2 regions of the Gordonia sp. C13 genome follow, and region 1 is predicted to be linked to the other one. Evidence: riboswitches for the same ligand, from Rfam matches in the RefSeq annotation. Region 1 holds a riboswitch; the other holds the start of a gene.

What was found. A riboswitch is a leader RNA that binds a small molecule or an ion and turns the genes downstream of it on or off. The one in region 1 is predicted to bind cyclic di-AMP.
Region 2: linked by a shared signal. The riboswitch ahead of M1L58_RS16170 (transglycosylase family protein) and the one ahead of M1L58_RS22710 (C40 family peptidase) in region 1 are both predicted to bind cyclic di-AMP.

Annotation. Positions count from the first base shown of each region.
Region 1 is NZ_JALPSY010000046.1:9,398-15,316, reverse strand. Features, by position in the region: partial or broken gene M1L58_RS22720 (Lrp/AsnC family transcriptional regulator) at 1-184, opposite strand, end outside; gene M1L58_RS22715 (DEDD exonuclease domain-containing protein) at 181-2,046, opposite strand; cyclic di-AMP (ydaO/yuaA leader) riboswitch at 2,718-2,948, shown strand; gene M1L58_RS22710 (C40 family peptidase) at 2,966-3,649, shown strand; gene M1L58_RS22705 (C40 family peptidase) at 3,847-4,866, shown strand; gene M1L58_RS22700 (hypothetical protein) at 4,876-5,919, shown strand, end outside.
Region 2 is NZ_JALPSY010000021.1:48,487-54,405, reverse strand. Features, by position in the region: gene M1L58_RS16190 (MogA/MoaB family molybdenum cofactor biosynthesis protein) at 1-284, shown strand, start outside; gene M1L58_RS16185 (molybdenum cofactor biosynthesis protein MoaE) at 322-753, shown strand; gene M1L58_RS16180 (SDR family NAD(P)-dependent oxidoreductase) at 803-1,597, opposite strand; gene M1L58_RS16175 (helix-turn-helix domain-containing protein) at 1,684-2,535, shown strand; gene M1L58_RS16170 (transglycosylase family protein) at 2,647-3,282, opposite strand; cyclic di-AMP (ydaO/yuaA leader) riboswitch at 3,288-3,487, opposite strand; gene M1L58_RS16165 (MoaD/ThiS family protein) at 3,742-3,990, opposite strand; gene moaA (GTP 3',8-cyclase MoaA) at 4,002-5,090, opposite strand; gene M1L58_RS16155 (flavin reductase family protein) at 5,104-5,649, opposite strand; gene M1L58_RS16150 (hypothetical protein) at 5,655-5,864, opposite strand.

The DNA.
Region 1 (5,919 bases):
GGTTGATCTGCCCGGTCACCACCGACGCGATGTGCTCATGGTCGCGGACGCGGATCTTCGCGATGAGGTCGACGTCGCCCGCGCAGGAGTACACCTCTTCGACGCCGGGAATGTCGGCCACGGCCTGAGCGGTCTCCGGGATCTGGTGGATGTCGGCCTGGATGAGGACGATGGCAGTGATCATGGCGCAAGCCTAGTGGCCACGAGCTCGCGGATCGGCGAGCGCTGCGTGGGTCGTGGCGTCCGGTGCACCACCGCGCGGGCGTCGGAGCGGGCGTCCCGTGCGGATTGCGACCAGCCGCGCCGGCGCTCGGCACATCCGGCCGGGAGTGCCACCGGGTCGGTGGTGGACACGATCCGGGCCCCGGGCTCGGTCATCCATCGGTAGATCAGCGCCACCTCCTCCGCCGGAGCCCCGCGCAACGGTCCCGGCTCGGGGATGACGGTCTCGGCAGCGGCGACGAGCGCGTCGACGACCGGCATGGGGGAGACGCCTCGCCGGGCACGCCCGGCCGCCGCGAGTCGTCCGTGCCGGACGACGGCGAAATGCCAGCCGCGTTCGTCGTCGGGACGGGCGATGACGATCTCGGCGATCGCACACAGCGCGGCCAGCCGCTGACACCGCGCCAGGGCGTCGATGGTCAGGGCGAGCCGGTCGCGATGTCGTGCGGCGGTCTCGAACATCTGCGCCTCGGAGAGGTCGGCGAGCCGGGCGGTGAGGTCGTCGAGGAGATCGTCGGCCTCTCCACGCATGAGGCGTCGGGCCGCGGTCACGCGCGGCAGGTAGTCCGGAACGGTCTGGGGCTGCTCGGCGGCGGCATGACATCCGCCGGGCTGGCGGACGCCGTCGGGCGTGGGGCACCAGTGGTAGCCGGTGGCCCCGTGGCGTTTGGTACATGTGCGGAGTCCGGCGGCCGCGGCGATCACGTCGGCCACCGTCGCCGCATTGTTGCGGTTGCCCACCGGGCCGATCGACTCGTCCGTGGGCGTGCGGCTCACCTTGAGGCGGGGGAAACGCTCCTCGGTGAGCGTCACCCACCATCCCCTGTGGGGCTGCTTCGACCGCCGGTTGTAGGCGGGCGCGTGCGCCGCCAGTAGCCGCAGCTCGCGGACGGCCGCCTCCAGGGCATGGGAGCACTCGACGACGTCGACGCGCTCGGCGAGCAAGACCATCTCGGTGATGCGGCGCCGGGGGTCGCTGCCGGAGAAGTAGGAACGGACGCGGCGTCGGAGGTCCACCGCGGTACCGACATAGAGGACCTCGTTCGACGGCCCGCGGAACAGATAGACGCCCGGACGCGCGGGCACGCGGTCGGCCATCTGACGCTTGGCTCGCAGACGGGGATCGGTGCGCGGCAGATACGAGGTGAGTTCTCCGACCGTCGAGATGCCCTGGTTCCCGACGCGTTCGAGGAGACGGTGGAAGACCTCGACCGTGGCGCGGGCGTCGTCCAGGGCCCGGTGGGTGGGCCGGACGGAGACGTCGAAGAGTTCGGCCAGGGCGCTGAGCTTGACCGTGGGCGCCTCGTCGCGCGGCAGGATGCGCCGCGCCATCGTCACGGTGCAGAGGCTCAGGCTGAAGGGCCAGTCCAGGTGGAGCCGGAGGGCGTTCTGCCGTAGGAAACCCATGTCGAAGCGCGCATTGTGGGCGACCAGGATCGAGCCGCGGGCGAACTCGAGGAACGCCGGCAGCACGGATTCGATCCGGGGTGCGTCGGTGACCATCGCCGTCGTGATCCCGGTGAGCGTGACGATCTGCGGTGGGATGGCCCGGCCCGGATCGACGAGGGTGGCGAACTCGCCGATCACCTCGCCGCCGCGGATCTTCACCGCACCGATCTCGGTGATGCGGTCGTCTGTCGGGCTGGAACCGGTCGTCTCGAGGTCGACGACGACGAGGGTGGTGTCGAACAGGGCGCGATCGCTGAACTCGCTCGAGATGGCGTCGCCGTCGGTCGCCTGGTCGGCGGCCTCGAGGTCGGCGAAGGTCAGTTGTCCCGACGTCCCCTGTCCTGTGGCTGCACCACCACCATCTCTGCGCGTCACGAGGCGAACACTAGTTCGATGCACCGACACCGCGGATGTGACACCCCGATCGGCCGTTCCGTTTCGGGTCGGGGAGTGCGGATGGGGTGTTGGTCGACGTCGCTTGTTACTGATGTGACGCATGTGTCGAACAGTGTGCGAACGAGTTTGTCGGTGGTGCCCCCTAGTCTCCACCTCGAAGTGAGAGATCGGCGCCGACGGCACCGAATCTGCCCGCCGTGACCCGCCCGATTCGGAGTTCAAACCCCTCCGACGGCCAGATGAGATGGAGATCACACGATGCATGTTGACTGCGCGACCTGCCCGGCCCGCCCCGTCGCCTGTGACGGGTGCATGATGACAGTGCTTTTCGGCGGCCCGAACTGGGACGATGCACCTGGTGAAGGTGGAGCTTCGGTAACGGTGCAGGCCCTCGACGACGATGCGGAACTGGACCTCGCGATCGATGTTCTCCAGTCGGCTGCAATGGTCACCAGTGCCGCTGCACGATCTGCAAGAACGACGAAAACTGCACGTCAGACGCCTTTACGGGTCGTGTCCTCGACCGAGCTCCGCGCAGGCTGAAAATCGGTGGCGAATTGCGTGTCCGTTGCCTAGTGGACACAGCGCCGACGATTTCGTAACCTTCCTGAGACCTTTGCGGAGCGTCCCGCTTCAACAGAAGTGGTCCGCGAAAGTCACCGCTCAATCGTCCTCACGGGCGAACCGGGGAACCACTTACTTCGGGCAGCGTGGCCGGGTATGTCAGCACTGACATGACCAGGCAGGACTGTCCCGATCGGGGTGAATCGCGTCAACGCGCAACAGTGTCCTTCTGGGATCTGGCTGTGCCAAAAACGCGTAGGGCCACTCTTCCGGCCCGAACCCGACAGCTAACTCGGTCGGCGGTACAGGGAGAAACTGAAGGAGAACTCGCTTCGTGCCCAAACATCGTTTGGAACAGCCCAATCGTGGGAGCAAGGTTGCCAAGAAGGCGGTGATCGCTGGATCGATCACGCTCGGTTCGCTCGCTGCCGCGGCCGGCCCTGCTCTCGCAGCCCCGGTCGAGACCCCGCTCGGTACCTTCGAGATCCCGGCCCTGCCCGGTGAGAAGAAGGCTCCGGAAGCGGCCCCCGCGCCCAAGCCCGTCGCGAAGAAGTCGCCGGCTGCCACGGTCGAGATCCCCAACGTCGGCCAGTTCACCATCCCGGGTATCGGTCAGAACCAGATCCCGCAGCAGTTCCGTCCGCACGGTGGCGCCCCCCTCGGGCAGCCCCAGCTGACCGCCGGCCAGAAGGCCGTCAAGGCTGCGGAGAGCAAGATCGGCTCGCCGTACTCCTACGGTTCGGCCGGCCCCAACGCCTTCGACTGCTCGGGTCTCGTCTACTGGTCGTACAAGCAGGCCGGCAAGACCATCCCCCGTGACAGCTACGGCCAGCTCGGTGGCGGTCGCGCGGTCTCCTACAGCGAGGCCAAGCCCGGCGATGTGATGATCTTCAACGGTGGCGGCCATGCCGGCATCTACGTCGGAAACGGACAGTTCGTCCACTCCTCGACCTATGGCACGCCCGTGAAGCGCGACGCCGTCAAGGAATGGCAGCTCACCGGTATCCGGCGGTACTGATACCAACTGAACAAGAGCATCAGGAGAGGGCGGGTCGCGAGCTTTGTGCGATCCGCCTGATCCGGTCTCGGGGGCCATCGGGGGATGACAGGGTGGTCCGCGGGGGAGGAACGAAGCGGTAGAGGAGTGACTGAACCGTGCTTTCCGGGGAGGGACCAGTGAACGCGACGCGTCTTCGCGCTCGATCGGGCCCGGTGATGCTCGTCTTGTGTCTGCTGGCGGCGATGGTGACGGTCGTCCCGCTGACGACCGGCGGTGTCGGACAGGCTCAGGCCGCGCCCGCGCGATCGGCCGATCAGCTTCTCGATCGCTACAAGCAGCTCGGCACCGAGGCCGAGAAGACCACCGAGGCGATGCACAACGCCAAGATCGAGTACGACAAGCAGCGCTCGATCGTCACCCAGGCGAAGCGGGCCGCCGCCGACGCCCAGCGCAAGCTCGACATCAGCCGTGAGCAGCTCGCCTCCTACCAGGCCAGGGTCGACTCCATCGTGCGCGCCAGCTACCAGGGCGCCCGTGTCAGCGGGCTCTACGCCGTGATGGTCAGCGACTCGCCGCAGGCGCTGCTCGACCAGATGTCGGGACTCGACATGATCTCGCGGCAGGCCGCTTCCGACCTGACCGCCATCAAGAAGGTCCGCGCCCGCACCGCGGCCGCCAAGAAGGACGCCGACCAGACCGCGCTCGCGGCGTCGGAGGCCGTCTCACGCGCCGAACGGGTGCGTGGAGACCTTCAGACCAAGCAGGCCGACCTGCAGATGCAGGCGATCCAGATCCGCGCGATCTACCAGTCGATGACCGGCAAGCAACTCGCCGCCCTGCGCGGCCCGAAGTTCGACTTCGACCCGCGGATCGTCCCCAAGGGCACCGCCGCCGCGCTCGTCGCCGTGCAGGCAGCCCTCACGCGCATCGGTGATCCGTACGTGTGGGGTGCGACCGGTCCGAGCTCGTTCGACTGCTCGGGTCTGATGGTGTGGGCCTACAAGCAGGCCGGCAAGACCATCCCGCGGTCGAGTGAGGCGCAGATGGCCGGCGGTCAGCCGGTGTCCCGCGAGGACCTCAAGGCGGGCGACCTGGTCATCTACTACCCGGACGCCCACCACGTCGGGATGTACGTCGGTGACGGATACGTCATCCACGCCTCGACCTTCGGTGTCCCGGTCAAGGTCGTCCCGCTCGACGAGGCCGGTCCGTTCAACTCCGGCCGTCGGTTCTAGACTCCTCTGGTGGTTTCACTCCGCGGGCGTTGGCGCCCGACGCTCGCGTCCGCGGTGGTGCTGCTCGTCGGTGTGACCACCGGATGCGGCGGCCAGGCGCCGTCCACGGCCGACGGGTCGACCTCCGGTGGCACCTCCACGACGACCTCGACGCCGACCAACCCTTACGAGCAACAGCGCGCCGAGGGTGTGACGCGTCTGCTCGACGACCTGACCGGGACGATCACGTCGGGGGATGTGCCGAAGATCGGGTCGTTGCTCGACGATGCGTCGACCCCGGCCTTTAGAAGCCGCTGGGTCACCGCGGCCGAGAACTTCACTCCTCGGGCGTCTGGACGCGGCGACTCCGGCGGCCCGCTGCAGTTCGCACGCTTCCGCTACCAACTGGCCCCTACTGAGGAGGCCGAGACGCTGGTACCCGCCGATGTGCAGGGTCGCCTTGACGCGAACGGCAGTTCGGACGCCTGGGTGGCACCGGTAGAGCTGCGGTACGCCCTCGGTGGTGAACGCGCACCCGGTGTCGACGAACCCGAGGTCGTCGTGACGACCCAGTTCGTGGTCGCCCGCTACGGTGACGAGTGGAAGCTCGTCGGGGACACCGCGGCACTCGGCGAGGAGCCGACCCCCACCCAGCTGTGGGAACTGCCCGGACTGTCCGTCTCCGACGTCGCCACCGCAGGTGGGACGTCGGTGGTCACCCGCTACCTCCGCACCAGCGCGGCGGCGGCGAATCTGCCCGAGCTGCTGCCCGACGCCGTCGACGCGGTGACCGCCTTCTGGGGGGATTCGTGGGATCGACGCGCCGTGCTGGTGACCACCTCCGACCAGGACGAGTTCGCCGGCCTGGTCACGCAGGACGGCGGCGCGATCGGTGCGGCGGCCGCGGCGACCGTCTACAGCCGGGTGGACTTTCCCCGGCGTACCGCCATCGGCCAGCGTGTGGTCTTCACCCCGGCCGCCGACGATCTGGCCCCGCCGACCCTCGACGTCGTGCTGCGCCACGAGCTCACCCACGTCGCAGCCCGTGCGCAAACGGCTCTCGACGCCCCGCTC
Region 2 (5,919 bases), on a different contig from region 1:
TCGTGCTCACCACCGGGGGAACGGGTCTGTCACCGACCGACCGCACCCCCGAGGAGACACGGCCGCTGCTCGACGTCGAGATCCCCGGCCTCGCCGACGCCATCCGCGCGGCGGGGCTGCCGAAGGTCCCGACGGCCGTGCTCTCGCGTGGCCTCGCCGGTATCGCCGGGACGACACTGGTGGTGAACCTTCCCGGCTCGACCGGCGGCGTGCGGGACGGCCTGACCGTCCTCACCGGCGTCGTGCACCACGCCCTCGACCAGATCCGCGGCGGGGATCACTGATCGTCCCCGATCAACCGTGACAAGACAGGATTGACCAATGACCGTAGTCGTACACACCGCGGTGTCGGACCAGCCCATCGGGCTCGCCGACCACGAGGCGATGGTCGCCGACGCCTCGGACGGCAAGGCCGGTGCGATCGTCGGCTTCGTCGGGGCGGTTCGCGACCACGACGGCGGCCGGACCGTCGCCGAACTGGCCTACTCCGCCCATCCGACGGCGCCGAAGGTGCTCGCCGAGGTCGTCGAGGAAGTGTCGGCGGTCGAGGGTGTCCGCGCGGTCGCCGTCTCGCACCGCGTCGGCGACCTCGAAATCGGGGACGTCGCCTTCGTGGTGGCCGTGGCCGCCGACCATCGCCGCGCCGCCTTCGAGACCTGCGCCCGGCTCGTCGACGAGGTCAAGGCGCGTATCCCGGTGTGGAAGCACCAGTACTACGACGACGGCACCGAGGAGTGGATCAACTCGGCTTAGCCCTTCGAGGCTCGTCGCTGCGCTCCTCGCACCTCAGGGAGCGAGAGACCTAGGCCCCGGCGCCGCCGTCGACGGGCACGATCGCGCCGGTGACGAACGAGGCGCGGTCGCTGAGCAGGAACGCGGCGACCTCGGCGATCTCGCGCGGCTCGGCCATCCGGCCGAGGGGAGTGGAGTCGCTGATCCAACGGGAGACCCCCGGGCTGGCCGCCTCCCACTCGTCGATCATCTCGGTGGCGGTGCCGCCGGGTGTGAGCCCGTTGACGCGGATGCCGTCGCGTGCCCAGCTGACGGCCGCGGTCTCGGTGATGCTGTTCAGTGCGCGCTTCATCGCCCCGTAGGCGGGAAGGTCGGGGTTGGCGCGTCGCGACCCGATGCTCGAGGTGTTCACGATCGCGCCGCCCCCATTGCGCTGCATCAGCGCCGCTTCGGCGTTCATCGCGATCCAGTGCGAGCGGAAGTTCACCGCGAACTGCCGGTCGATGTCGGTTGCCGTGGTGTCCTGCAGCGGACCTGGTACCTCCTGGACGACGGCGCCGTTGTTGAACGCGCCGTCGAGGCGGCCGTGCAGTTCTTCGACGCGGGTGATCGCGGCGTGGACGCTTGCATCGTCGGCCAGATCGAGAGTCACCGCGTCGGCGGTGCCGCCGGTCGACCGGATGTCGTCGACGATCCGCTCGAGGGCATCGATGCCGCGCGCACCGAGCACGACCGAGGCGCCCTCGTGGGCGAACAGATGTGCTGCGGCGGCGCCGATTCCGCGGCTGGCGCCGCTGACGAAGATGACCTTGCCGGTGAGCAGGCCGATGGACGGGGTGGACCGGATATCGGTGTCGTGTGTCATGGAACTCAGCGTGGCCGTGGCGGGTGAGCTCATTCAGGCACAGGCTGTACTACTCTCCGCCGGCCGATCGGACGCACACTCGAGGTATGGACAAGCACGGACTCGCCTCGTTCCTGCGGAGTCGACGTGAGCGTTTGCAGCCGGAGGACGTCGGTCTGCCGGCCGGTACGCGGCGTCGGACTCCGGGGCTGAGGCGGGAAGAGGTCGCGGTGCTCGCGCACATCTCGACCGAGTACTACGTACGGCTCGAGCAGGGCCGCGCGCCCCGGCCGTCGGCAGAGGTGCTCGTCGGCATCGCCGGAGCGCTGCTGCTCACCGACGAGGAGTCCGACCATCTGCACATGCTCGCCGGAACAGCTCCACTGCGAACCGCCCTCCACCGGCGGGACGTGCGTCCGAGCATCGTCGCACTGCTGGACCGCATGCCGCAGACCGCGGGATTCGTGATGTCGGCGATCTTCGAGGTTCTCGCCTGGAATGACCTGGCGGCCGCGCTTCTGGAGGACTTCGGCGAACTCGGCCCGGCCGATCGCAACCTCGCGCGCCGGGCGTTCCTCACCGACGACGCCGCGCCGCTGTACGGCATCTCCGACGGCGCGGAGTTCCGCCACCACGTCGTCGCGAGGTTGCAGCTGGCGGCGACCCGCTATCCATCGGACCCGGCGGTCGTCGGTCTCGTCGAGGATCTGCGGGAAGGCAGCGCACAGTTCGCCCGGCTGTGGGACCAGCACGACGTCGCGGCCGCACCGACGCTCCGGAAGACCCTGCGGCATCCCGTCGTCGGAGAGATCACGGTCGACTGCGATTCGCTGGAGCTCGCCGAGCGGGACCAGCATCTGGTTCTCTACAGTGCGCCGGCGGGTTCGGCGGACGCCGAGGCGCTCGCCCTACTGCAGGTCCTGGGTTCCGACGCCGCCGGGCTGTCGGAAGCCACCTGAGAATTGGAAAAGGGCCCCGCACGGATCAGTCATCGTGCGGGGCCCTTCGTCTGGGTCCCTCTGTGCGCTGCGGATTGTGTCCGAGCCGCTACAGGTAAGGGCTGCTACTCGTCAGGGGTTGGGCAGCAGGTGCTTGTTGTCGTTGAACAGCTTGATCTGTTCCGGGCTCAGCGAGACACCACTGTTCTTGGCGGCGTTCCAGAGGTTCTCGACCTCGGGGCTCACACCGGCGTCGGTGAGAACCGAGGTGACCTGCTTGGCGACGTCGTCGGTGGTCTTGGCCTCAGGAGCCTTGACGAGGCTGAAGCTGCCGTTGCCGTCCTGGAGCTTCTTGACGATCGGGGCCGGGACATCGCTCGGAGCGGTGCGCGGGGTGTGGCCCGACAGGCCGACGCCACAGGTGGGCCATGCGCCCTTGCCCTGCGAGGCGAGCACGCGCTCGGCGACGACGATCTGCTCCTCGCGGGTGGCCTGCTCGGCGGTCGGGGCGAACTCGCCGCCGCCGTGGCCGCTCCAGGTGCTCGGCGAGAACTGCAGGCCGCCGTGGTAGCCGTTGCCGGTGTTGATGGCCCAGTTGCCGCCGGACTCGCACTGGGCGACCTGGTTCCATTCGGCATCGGTTGCCGCGTTCGCGGTACCGGTGCCCAGAAGGGCGGCTCCGCCACCGAGGACGGCGCCGGTGAGGGCGACCTTGGTGAAGGTCTTGGTGGTCGAGCTGGTCGTCTGCTTGCGGTGACGTCCGGACATAGATCGATTCCTCTCTCCACGCGCCTACGAAGTCAGCTGTCGGGTTCGAGCGAGAGGTTGCTCGGCCCCAGTGCGTCACCGGGATTTATTAATCACGGTTCTGCGCCTGGGACTTAACCCCTAGGACACCTGGTGTGGTGCCCGGTCTCAGGGGATGAGGTTGGGTCCCCCGTCCTCGCTCCTAGATTTCGTGCGGTCGTACCCTCCGGCGGAGCGAGGCTCGGCGCGGCCGGCGGGACGTATGTTCTGTTTCCTTACCGTGACCTTCGAGAAGGTCGCTTCGTACAGTACGTCGTTCGATCGGCCGATTCACCTGCTTGTACGCAACTTATTTTTTCTTCAGAACCTGGTCTCCCGACCAACTTTCGGCGTCATCGCAGTTCATCGGGCCGGATGCGCTCCCGTGGCCATCTCGTTACCGCGCCGTTATGTGACTAAGGTCACACGGTGGTTGTGGTGTCAGCCACCGGCGAACGGGGGAAGGACGTCGAGTGTCGAGCAGGTGCCGAGCTGGAGTGAACGGTCAGTGAAGGCGATCTCGTCGCGGAGATAAGAGCAGCGCTCCAGTACCTTTGCGAGTTCGGCGTTGCCGGCAGACAGCGTCGACTCGAGGTGGGCGAGGGTGGTCGCGGGGTCGATGTCGACGACACGCGACTCGGTACCGGCGGCGGCGCGAGCAGCGGCGAAGAAGCGGACGGTGAGGTTCATCGGGGCCGAGCCTATCCGCCGATGGCGGACATCGGCCGCGTCGGCTGGACGAAGCCGGCGGCGTTCACCTCGTGTCCAGGAGCCTTCTGCCACATGTCGGTGCGCCACAGCGCGGCGACGGCGGCGTCGACCTCGTCGTCGGGCAGCGTGCGCAGCACGGCGCGCAGATCGGTCTCCGACGAGGCGAACAGGCAGTTGCGCAGTGACCCGTCGGCGGTGAGCCGGGTGCGGTCGCAGTCACCGCAGAACGGACGGGTGACCGAGGCGATCACGCCGACCTTCGCCGGGCCCCGCGACGTCCGATGGCCGTCGACGATCCAGGTGGCTGCCGGGGCGCTGCCGCGCGGTGCGGGATCGGGCAGCAGATCGAACCGTGTGCGCAGCGTCGCGAGGATCTCGTCGGCGGTCACCATCCGGGTCCGCTGCCAGGCGTGGTCGGCGTCGAGGGGCATCTGTTCGATGATGCGCAGCTCGTAGCCGTGTTCCAGGCAGTAGGCGAGCAGGTCCGGGATCGCGTCGAGGTCGGCACGGTCGGGGATCACGGCGTTGACCTTGACCGGGTCGAGACCCGCGCGCTTGGCGGCGGCGAGACTGGCCAGCACGTCGTCGAGCCGGTCGCGCCGGGTGATCTCGGCGAATCGTTCGCGGTCGATGGTGTCGAGGGAGATGTTGATGCGGTTCAGTCCGGCGGCGACGAGGCCGTCGATCCGCCGGGTGAGACCCAGCCCGTTGGTGGTCATCGCTATCTCGGGCCGTTGGGGCAGGGCGGACACGGCGCCGATGACCTGCTCGAGGTCGCGACGCAGCAGGGGCTCACCGCCGGTGAAGCGGATGCGTTCGATCCCCAGGTCCCGGACCGCGACCGTCAGCACGCGGATCAGCTCGTCGGCGCTCAGCACCGCGTCGTTGGGCATCCAGTCGAGTCCCTCGGCCGGCATGCAGTAGGTGCAGCGCAGATTGCACCGGTCGGTCACCGAGACCCGCAGGTCTTTCGCCACCCGCCCGAACGTGTCGCGCAGCGGCCCGCGTGTGGGCACGTCGGATGGCGCCCCGGCCGTCATCGACCGTGGCGTGGGGATCCCGAGTCCTACCGTGCTCACGCTGTCCTGCGGATCACGTGGCGTTCGGGTCCTTGCGGGCCTCGAGAGCTCGGAAGGTGCTGGCATGGAACACGAGCGGCTCGACCGTGGGGTCGGCGCGCAAGGTGTTGATCTCCAGCAGCACGACGGTGTGATCACCGGCCTGGATCTCGTTGTGAATGGTGCACGACAGATGGGCGGCAGCGTCGGGGACGAAGACCGCCCCGGCGTCGGTGCGCAGCGGCGTGATGCCGTCGAACCGTCGCTCCGACGGACCGGCGAGTTGCTTGCAGACATCGGTCTGGTCGCCGGCGAAGACGCTCACGCCGATGGCCGGTGCGGTACGGATCTGCGGCCACGTCGTCGACGTGTTCTGGACGCAGACCGATACCAGTGGAGGCTCGAGAGAGACGGTGGTGAAGGAGCTCGCCGCCATTCCGATCAGCGTGGTCGAATCTCCCTCACCCTGAAGGCAACACACCGCGACGACGCCGCTGGGGAAGCAGCTGAACGCTGCCCGGAGGGCCTTGGCGTCGGAGACGGGGGCAAGTTCTGGGGAGGTGTCGATGGTCGCGGTCACGGTCCTCACCTGGCTCGGCGTCCGGCACGGAGTGCGTACACCAGGCCGAGGAGGAAACCCAGCGGTGCGCACATGGTCAACAGGTAGACGAAGGTCGGTGCGGTGTCGCCGTCGGTGACGAGCGGGGTCACGAACAGGGCCACGAGGGCGATGAGTCCGATCGCGAAGATCACCATGGCTGCCTGCAGCAACCGCGGGGACGTCGTCTTCTGCATGTCGTCCACGGTAATGCACACTCCGGGAGCGCGACGCCGCGCGAGGGGCTGACCG